DNA from 4 places in the Parasphingomonas puruogangriensis genome. Region 4 is predicted to be linked to each of the others. Evidence: predicted binding sites of a transcription regulator. Region 4 holds the regulator's gene; each other region holds the start of a gene.
What was found. The regulator LexA, encoded in region 4, represses DNA repair genes until DNA is damaged. The targets are predictions, from matches to a motif close to GTTCCNCNCTTGTTCT.
Positions count from the first base shown of each region.

Region 1 (2,199 bases), 520 kb from region 4:
GTGCGCCATGCGCCACCGGCCGGAGCTCGCCCGACAAGGCGATCTCGCCAAACGCCACTGCATCGACCGGCACCGGTCGTTCGGACAGTGCCGAGACCAACGCCGCCGCCACCGCCAGGTCCGCGGCCGGATCCTGTACGCGGTATCCGCCGGCGATGTTGAGATATACTTCCGAGGTCGAGAAGCTCAGGCCGCAGCGCGCCTCCAGCACCGCCAGCACCATGGCGAGGCGCCCCGAATCCCACCCGACCACGGCGCGCCTGGGCGTCGCGCCACTGGCCAGCCGCACGACCAGTGCCTGGATCTCGACCAGCACCGGCCGCGTGCCCTCCAGCGCCGGGAACACGGTCGTTCCCGTCACGCCCTCGTCGCGCTGCGTCAGGAACAAAGCCGAGGGATTGGCGATTTCGGCCAGCCCTTCGGCGACCATGGCGAACACCCCAATCTCGTCGGTGCCGCCGAAGCGGTTCTTGATCGCGCGCAGGATGCGGTACTGGTGGCTACGCTCGCCCTCGAAGCTCAACACGGTATCGACCATATGTTCGAGCACGCGCGGGCCGGCGATCGAGCCATCCTTGGTGACGTGCCCGACCAGCACCACGGCCGTGCCACGCTCCTTGGCGAAACGGATCAATTCCTGCGCCGAGGCGCGTACCTGGCTCACCGTCCCCGGCGCGCCTTCGATCAGGTCGCTATGCATCGTCTGGATCGAATCGATCACCAACAGGTCGGGTGGCGTGCCTTGGCCGAGCGTAGTCAAAATATCCCGCGTGGAGGTCGCCGCGGCGAGCTGCACCGGCGCATTGCCCAGACCGAGCCGCCGCGCGCGCAAGCGCACCTGATCCGCCGCTTCCTCGCCCGAGACATAGGCCACCGATCGCCCCGCCAGCGCCATCTTCGCTGCCGCCTGTAGCAACAGGGTCGATTTGCCGATCCCAGGATCGCCGCCGATCAGCGTCGCAGACCCTTCGACGAACCCGCCGCCCAGCGCACGATCCAGTTCGGCAATCCCGCTCGCCATGCGTTCCGGCAACGCGATCTCGGCATCCAGCCCGACCAGTTGGAACGAGCGCCCGCCAGATTGCAGATTATGCTTGGCCTGAAACGGCGTGACATTCCCGCCGCCCGCTTCCTCGACCAGCGTGTTCCACTCGGCACAGTCGGCGCACTGCCCCGCCCATCGGTGCGACACCGAACCGCACGATTGGCAGACATAGCGTTTCTGGGGTTTGGCCATGGTGGAGCCCTAGCAGAAACGGAACGGGAGGGGAACACCCCGACGGTGCCTTTGCCTCTTTCCCCTCCCTGACAGGGAGGGGCTAGGGGTGGGTTGGCGAGCGCAGTTCGCCGTTCTACGCTCGCCACCATGCGACGGGTATCGAGAAGGATGACGTCCCGAGCGAGGGCACTACGCCGCGAGGCCACACCGGCCGAACGTGCCATCTGGCGATTGATTTCACGCTATCGCCCGGCTTTCACGCGGCAACTCACTATCGACGAGCGTTACATCATCGACCTCGCCAACCGCACAGCGAAGCTGGCGGTCGAGTTCGACGGCAGCCAGCATCTCGACCAAGCGGATTATGATGCTGACCGCACCACCCATCTCGAAGCGCAAGGCTGGCGCGTCATTCGCTTATGGAACACCGAGGTCCTCGCGAATCCGCAGGGAGCCGCCGAGCATATCTTGCGTGTCACCGCCGAGTGCCTCGGCGGCACCCACCCCCAACCCCTCCCTTCCAGGGAGGGGAGAAGAAGGGCGCCGCGCACTCGACCTGATTCCCCTCCCTGAAAGGGAGGGGCTAGGGGTGGGTGCGAGCGCAGCGAGCTTACGCGCGCGCCGGTATCCTCAACCCCCTCTGTACCGCCGGCCGGACCAGCCCACGCTCCAGCCACGCCCCAACATTCGGAAAGTCCTCGAACCCGACTAGTTCGCGCGCCTCATAGAAAGTGATGAGGTTGTGCACCCAGCCGATCATCGAGATATCCGCGAGCGAATAATGCTCGCCCAAGAACCATTTTTTTCCGGCGAGCACCGCATCCATCACGCCGAGCAGCCGCTTGCTCTCATCGACATAGCGCCCGAGCGGCCGTTTATCCTCCCAGTCCTTGCCGGCGAACTTGTTGAAGAAGCCCATTTGCCCGAACATCGGACCCACGCCGCCCATCTGGAACATCACCCATTGCGTCGCCTGCCAG
Region 1 is NZ_JAXOJI010000001.1:316,223-318,421, reverse strand. It holds gene radA (DNA repair protein RadA) at 1-1,237, opposite strand, end outside; gene U1739_RS01570 (endonuclease domain-containing protein) at 1,367-1,792, shown strand; gene U1739_RS01565 (glutathione S-transferase family protein) at 1,830-2,199, opposite strand, start outside.
Region 1: radA (DNA repair protein RadA) is a predicted target of LexA. The motif match lies at 1,258-1,273, and genes of this name have one in related genera.

Region 2 (2,199 bases), 200 kb from region 4:
CGATCGCCTCCTCCGCACGATAGATCCGCGTCGCCACAGTGTTGATCTTCTCGAACAGCGACAGACCGTCGTCATAGAGCGGCGCGAATTGCGGGCTCCCGTGATCGCACAGCTCGGCGACTTTCTCCGCCAGCGCCACGGCGCCCGCGCCGCCGTCGGCCCAATGCGTGCATAGCACGGCGTCCGAGCCCTGCGCCGCAGCAATTTCGCGGATCACCTCCAACTCCTCGTCGCTATCGCCATCGAAGCGATTGATCGCCACCACCACCGGCCCGCCGAACATGCGCACATTCTCGATATGCCGCGCCAGATTGACGCCACCGCGCCGCACCGCCGCGGCATCCGCCGGCCCCAGATCGCCCTTTGCCACGCCGCCATTCATCTTCAGCGCCCGCACCGTCGCCACGATCACCGCCGCCGCCGGCTTCAGCCCCGATTGCCGGCACTTGATGTCAAAAAACTTCTCCGCCCCCAGATCCGCGCCAAACCCCGCTTCGGTCACGACATAATCGCCCAGCGCCAGCGCGGTGCGCGTCGCGATCACCGAATTGCAGCCGTGCGCGATATTGGCGAACGGCCCGCCATGGACGAACGCCGGATTGCCCTCCAGCGTCTGCACTAGGTTCGGCTTGATCGCCTGCGCCAGCAGGACTGCCATGGCACCATCGGCCTTGAGATCGCGCGCCGTCACCGGCCGGCGCCCCTCTGATCCTTGGCCGCGCGTATAGGCTACCACGATCCGCCCGAGCCGCGCCTCGAGATCCTCCAACCCATCGGCTAGGCAGAGGATCGCCATAACCTCCGACGCGACGGTGATGTCGAACCCGCTTTCGCGCGGATAGCCATTAGCCGGCCCGCCCAGCGACTGTGCGATATCCCTGAGCGCCCGGTCATTCATGTCGAGCACGCGCCGCCACACGATGCGCCGCACGTCGATATCCAGCGCATTGCCCCAATGGACATGGTTGTCGATCATTGCCGCGAGCAGATTGTGCGCGCTGGTGATGGCGTGGAAATCGCCGGTGAAGTGAAGGTTGATATCCTCCATCGGCGCGACCTGCGCATAACCACCGCCCGCCGCGCCGCCCTTGGTACCGAAGCACGGGCCCAATGAAGGTTCGCGCAGGCACAGCACGGTGTTGCGTCCGATCAGGTTTAGCGCATCGGCCAGCCCGACCGAGGTGGTCGACTTGCCTTCGCCCGCCGGCGTCGGGTTGATCGCGGTGACCAGGATCAATTTGCCCTGTTTGCCCGTCGCCGGGACCCGCGCCAGATCGATCTTGGCCTTGAAATGCCCATAAGGTTCAACAGCTTCTGGCGGGATGTTCAGCTTGGCGGCGATCTGCCCAATGGGCTGAAGCGTGGCGGCGCGGGAGATGGCAATGTCTGTCAGCATGCGCACCGTCCTAAGCCCGCCCGACGCGGCCGCAAGCCGAAGTGTGCGATTTCTCTCTGTCCTACAAGCAGTGTTCAATCTATGTTCCCGGCATGCGTTACCCGAACCAAATCGCCGCCAGTTACGATGCTGATCATGCGGGAGGGGGATTTCGAGGGGGACGTAGTGTTACTTTCGTTACTTTCGGCGGGGCGCGGTGATGGAAATTTTGCTCGTCGCGCTGATCGCCGTGATCCTCGGGGCTGCCCTGGGCTGGCTGCTCGGCAGCCGCCCCACGGCCCAAGCCCGCGCCGAACGCGATGCTCGGACCGAGGAATTCAAGCGCGCGATCACCGAACTCGCCGCTGCCGAGGAACGCGGTAAGGCCGCTGCCTATCTGCGCGATCAGCTCGATCTGATCCGTGAGGAGCGCGACTCGTTCCGCGCCGAGAACGCCGCGCTCAAGGCGCATTCCAGTGCGTTCGAAGCGCGGCTGGAGGAATTTAAGAATTCGCGCGAGGCGATGACGGGCCACTTCAACGAAGTGGCTGGCAAGTTGCTCGGTGAGGCTCAGAAAGCGTTTCTCACGCGTGCCGAAGAGCGCTTCAAACAGTCCGAGGAAACCGCCGGGCAAAATCTCAAATCCATGCTCCAGCCGGTCAGCGATCGACTGCTCAAATATGAGGAAGCGGTTTCGAAGGTCGAGAGCGAGCGCAAAGGCGCGTTCAGCGAACTGAAGGGCCAGATCGAGCAAATGCGCATCGGTCAGGAAAAGGTCTCGACCGAGGCCGCCAAGCTGGTCAATTCGCTGCGCAACGCGCCGA
Region 2 is NZ_JAXOJI010000001.1:640,950-643,148, reverse strand. It holds gene U1739_RS03285 (formate--tetrahydrofolate ligase) at 1-1,396, opposite strand, end outside; gene U1739_RS03280 (DNA recombination protein RmuC) at 1,596-2,199, shown strand, end outside.
Region 2: U1739_RS03285 (formate--tetrahydrofolate ligase) is a predicted target of LexA. The motif match lies at 1,469-1,484, and genes of this name have one in related genera.

Region 3 (2,199 bases), on a different contig from region 4:
GACCTACCGTCCGGGTGAGCGTGCGATGCTCAAGGTCAAGCAGCACCGAACAGCCGATTGCGTCGTCGGGGGGTTCCGTTACGAGACCGGCGGTAACCAAGTGGGATCGCTGCTGCTCGGTCTCTACAATGACGACGGCAAGCTCGATCACGTGGGATTCACCTCGGCGATATCCAATGCGGAGCGATTTGAACTCACCGAAAGACTTGAGGGGCTAAAGGGTAGCGTCGGGTTCGACGGCAAGACTCCCGGCGGCCCGAGCCGCTGGAGCACGAACCGGTCCGCCGACTGGGTCCCGCTGCGACCGGAGCTCGTCGTCGAAGTGACCTACGACCAAGTGACGGAGAACCGGTTCCGCCATGGAACCAAGCTCGTGCGGTGGCGGCCTGACAAGGCGACCGCGCAGTGTCGGATGGAGCAGCTGGAGCACGAGGTCCGCCCCTCCGAGGTCACCAGGATTGTCGCATAGACGCCGCGCGCCAATGATCTCGAACGCGAATCAGAGCCCCGCCTTCTCCAGCGCCGCCGCCACCTCGGGGTCCATTGACCTGTCGCCTTTGGGCGTAAGGCGGTTCAGCACCGTCTGGACGCGCTTCTGAGCGACCTGCAGGGTCTTGTGCCGCACCTCTCGGGTCACGTTGGTTCGCCATGACGCTGCCTCGCCAAGCAGCGCAGACCATTTCGCCTCTTCCGCAGCAAGCACCGCCAAGGCGAGGCGCAACCCGTCGCGTTGGCCATGGGCGTAGTCGTCGGACATCGGAACCTCCATCGCTGGGCGTGCCTGGCCCTGGTCGTCTCCTACTCTGGCCGCTCGCAGTCGCCAACGAGCGCTGCGGGCAGGGCAGAACCAAGGTATTACGACGACGTCGAAAGCCCGAGGCCCCTGCCAGCAGCATTGGCTAGGACACCGGTGAGGCGGAACACTTGGGACGAACGACGAGCAGCTACCGCATCCGCGACCTCGTGCGGCTACGCTGGCCGACACGTGCTTGGCATAATTCTTTTCCGCATAGGAATGGCGGATTCCTCGCCGAGAGCGGCGTTCTGACGAACCAGAGGGCCCACGGGCCAATTGACTGCACCCGATGACGGGAACAAACACGGAACGAATCATCCGTTTCCGAGTCTGTTGAGCGTCATGCACCACGTCGCCGTCATAGCCGAACTGAAGGCCCGCATCGCCGAAATGGAGAGCGCGGGCGTACGCCACGCGGTCGTCCCGTTCGAGGTCGACTGCCTCGACGACCGGCTCCCCGGCGGCGGACTTGCCTCGGGCGCGCTGCACGAGGTCGCCGGCAGTCCGCGCCTGGCCGACGACGCCAGCGCCACGATCTTCCTCGCCGGCATCCTGGCTCGGATCGACGGGCCGGTGCTCTGGTGCCTGCGCTGGCGCGACCTGTTCGCGCCCGCGCTCCAGCTGGCGGGCCTGCACCCCGACCGGGTGATCTACGTCGAGGCCGGCAACGACGCGAACGTCCTGCTGGCGATGGAGGAGTGCCTTCGGTACCGCGGAATCGCCGGTGTGGTGGGCGAGGTCGGCAGATATTCGACGACGGCCTCCAAACGCCTGCAGCTGGCGGCCGAGAGCTCCGGCGTCAGCGCCTTCGTTTTTCGCCGCGCGTCCAGGCCCGACGCCGGCGCGGAGGGGACCGCCGCGGTCACGCGCTGGCGCATTGCCGCGGCACCCAGCGAGACGCTCGGCATACCGAGCCTGGCTCGGCCACGCTGGCACGTAGCGCTCGAACGCGTGCGGGGCGGTAACCCTTGCAACTGGATAGTGGAGGGATGCGATGCGCAGGGTCGTATCGGTCTATCTGCCGCACTGGTCGACCGACCGGCTGCGGCGGACGACCGCCAAGCCGCCGCATGACAGCGGCGGCGCCCCCGCCGCACCGCTCGTCACCGCGATCCCGGACCACGGACGGCGCGTCGTCGCCGCAGTAGACGCGAACGCCCGCACTCTCGGGATCAGGCCCGGCATGACCGTCACCAAGGCGCGGTTGTTCACGCAGGAACTCGACGTGGTCGACGCGGACCCCGACGCCGACGCTCAAGGGTTGCGACGCCTCTCGCTTTGGACCAGCCAGCGCTACTCCCCGATCGTCGCGCCCGATCCACCGGATGGCCTGTGGCTGGACGTGACCGGCTGCACGGCGCAGTTTGGCAACGAACGAGCTATGGTCAAGGACCTGCATCGCC
Region 3 is NZ_JAXOJI010000009.1:110,594-112,792, forward strand. It holds gene U1739_RS18745 (ATP-dependent DNA ligase) at 1-469, shown strand, start outside; gene U1739_RS18750 (hypothetical protein) at 500-757, opposite strand; gene U1739_RS18755 (ImuA family protein) at 1,139-1,870, shown strand; gene U1739_RS18760 (DUF6504 family protein) at 1,791-2,199, shown strand, end outside.
Region 3: U1739_RS18755 (ImuA family protein) is a predicted target of LexA. The motif match lies at 1,092-1,107, and genes of this name have one in related genera.

Region 4 (2,199 bases):
GTGCGTATCTTCACCGGCGCGGCGATGCCGGACGGCGCCGACAGCGTCCTCGTCCAGGAAGAAGCGACGCAAGACGGCGCCTCGATCCACCTCAGCGGCGAAGGTCCGCGCCGCCACGGCGGCAATGTCCGCCTCCGCGGGCTCGATTTCAGCGCCGGCGACGTGCTCGTGGCCAAGGGCGAGCGCCTTACCCCCGCGCGGCTCGCCGTGGCCGCGATCGGCGGCCACGCCACCCTCCCCGTCGCGCGCCGCTTGCGCGTCGCCATCGCCGCCACCGGCGACGAGCTGGTCCCCGCAGGCCAGGATCTTACGCCCGGTCAGCTGCCCGAATCGAACGGCCTGATGCTCGCGGCGATGCTTGCTGGCCTGCCGATCGAGCTGATCGATCTCGGCATCATCCCCGACGACCTTGCCACGATGACCGCCGCCTTTGCCGAGGTTGACGCCGACATTCTCGTCACCACCGGCGGCGCCTCGGTCGGGGATCACGATCTCGTCCGTCCCGCGCTCAAGGCCGCTGGCGGCACACTCGATTTCTGGAAGATCGCACTGCGACCAGGCAAGCCGATGATGGCCGGCCAGCTTGGCCACGCAGTGGTGCTCGGCCTGCCCGGCAACCCGGTCTCCGCCTTCGTTACCGCGCAACTCTTCCTGCTGCCGCTGATCGCCACCATGTCCGGCGCGCGCGATCCGTTCCCCGTCACGATCGCCGCCCCGCTCGGCGAGCCGCTCCCGGCCAACGATCACCGCACCGATTATCTGCGTGGCGAACTGCGTGATGACAAAGCCTTTGCCTCGACCATCCAGGACAGTTCGATGCTGCGCACCTTGGCCCGCGCCACCTGCCTGATCGTGCGCCCGCCACATGCGCCGGCCGCCCAAATCGGCGACTCGGCGGAAATCCTCATCCTCGCTTGACTTGGGCGTGGTTGTTCCATATTGGTTCCGCGTCTGTTCTGACGGAGGAACGCAATGCTAACGCGCAAGCAGCACGAGCTTATCTGCTTCATCAGTGATCGCCTGGAGGAAACCGGCGTGTCACCCTCGTTCGAGGAAATGAAGGACGCGCTCGACCTCAAGTCCAAGTCGGGCGTGCACCGCCTGATCAGCGCGCTCGAGGAACGCGGCTTCATCCGCCGCCTGCCCAATCGTGCGCGTGCGCTCGAGATCCTCAAGATGCCCGAGCGCGGCGAGGTGGTGAAGCTCACCAAAAAAGCTCCAGCGCCTCAACTTTCTCAACATTCGCTGCCGCAGCCGGCCAATGACGTGATCGAGATCCCATTGCATGGGCGGATCGCCGCGGGCGTGCCGATCGAGGCGTTCGAAAGCAGCGCGATGCTGTCGGTGCCGGCCGCCTTGCTCGGCAAGGGCGATCATTATGCCCTCGAAGTGTCGGGCGATTCGATGGTCGATGCCGGCATTCTCGACGGCGATTACGCGCTGATCCGCCGTCAGGATGTCGCGCGCGACGGCGAGATCGTCGTCGCGCTGATCGAGGATACCGAAGCGACGCTGAAATATTTCCGCCGCGAAGGCGCCATGGTCCGGCTCGATCCGGCCAACCGCGCCTATGACCCGCAGCGTTACGCGCCGCAGCAGGTCCGCGTGCAGGGCAAGCTTGCCGGATTGCTGCGCCGCTACGACTGATTGGCCCTCACCTAAGCCTGACCTTCCAATTTTGCGCTACCCGTTCACCGCTTCCCTATTTTTTTCGCTCCCTATTTTAGTCGCTTCCCTATTTAGTCGCTTCCCCGGCGAAGGCCGGGGCCCAGTCGGGAGGCGGACGTGATCGCGCATAGCGCCAGTTACCTTCTGCTCTACTACTGGGCCCCGGCCTTCGCCGGGGAAGCGCGTGATCGGTAGCGTGTTGTGATGTCAGCGGTCGATCGGGGCATGGCAGCCACCCGCCAAGGATGCCGATCCCCCGCCACCCGCACCGTCCTTACCAGCCCCTCCGCCAACGCGATCGCCACCCCCCCAGTCTTTGCCAGCGTCGCCCGGTCCAGCCGCAACCAGCGCGGCGCACACCCCCGCGGCAGCCGCCGCTCGCTGACCACGATATCCGCCTCTCGGCACGCCGCGATCAACTCCCGCACCGGCACCAGATACGCACTGCGCGTCGCCAGGATCCGCCACGTGCGCCCGCCGGCGACCCGCTCGGTCAAACACAGATCGCGCGTGCACCGCGCCTCCGGCTGA
Region 4 is NZ_JAXOJI010000001.1:839,186-841,384, forward strand. It holds gene U1739_RS04185 (molybdopterin molybdotransferase MoeA) at 1-918, shown strand, start outside; gene lexA (transcriptional repressor LexA) at 973-1,647, shown strand; gene U1739_RS04195 (ComEC/Rec2 family competence protein) at 1,821-2,199, opposite strand, start outside.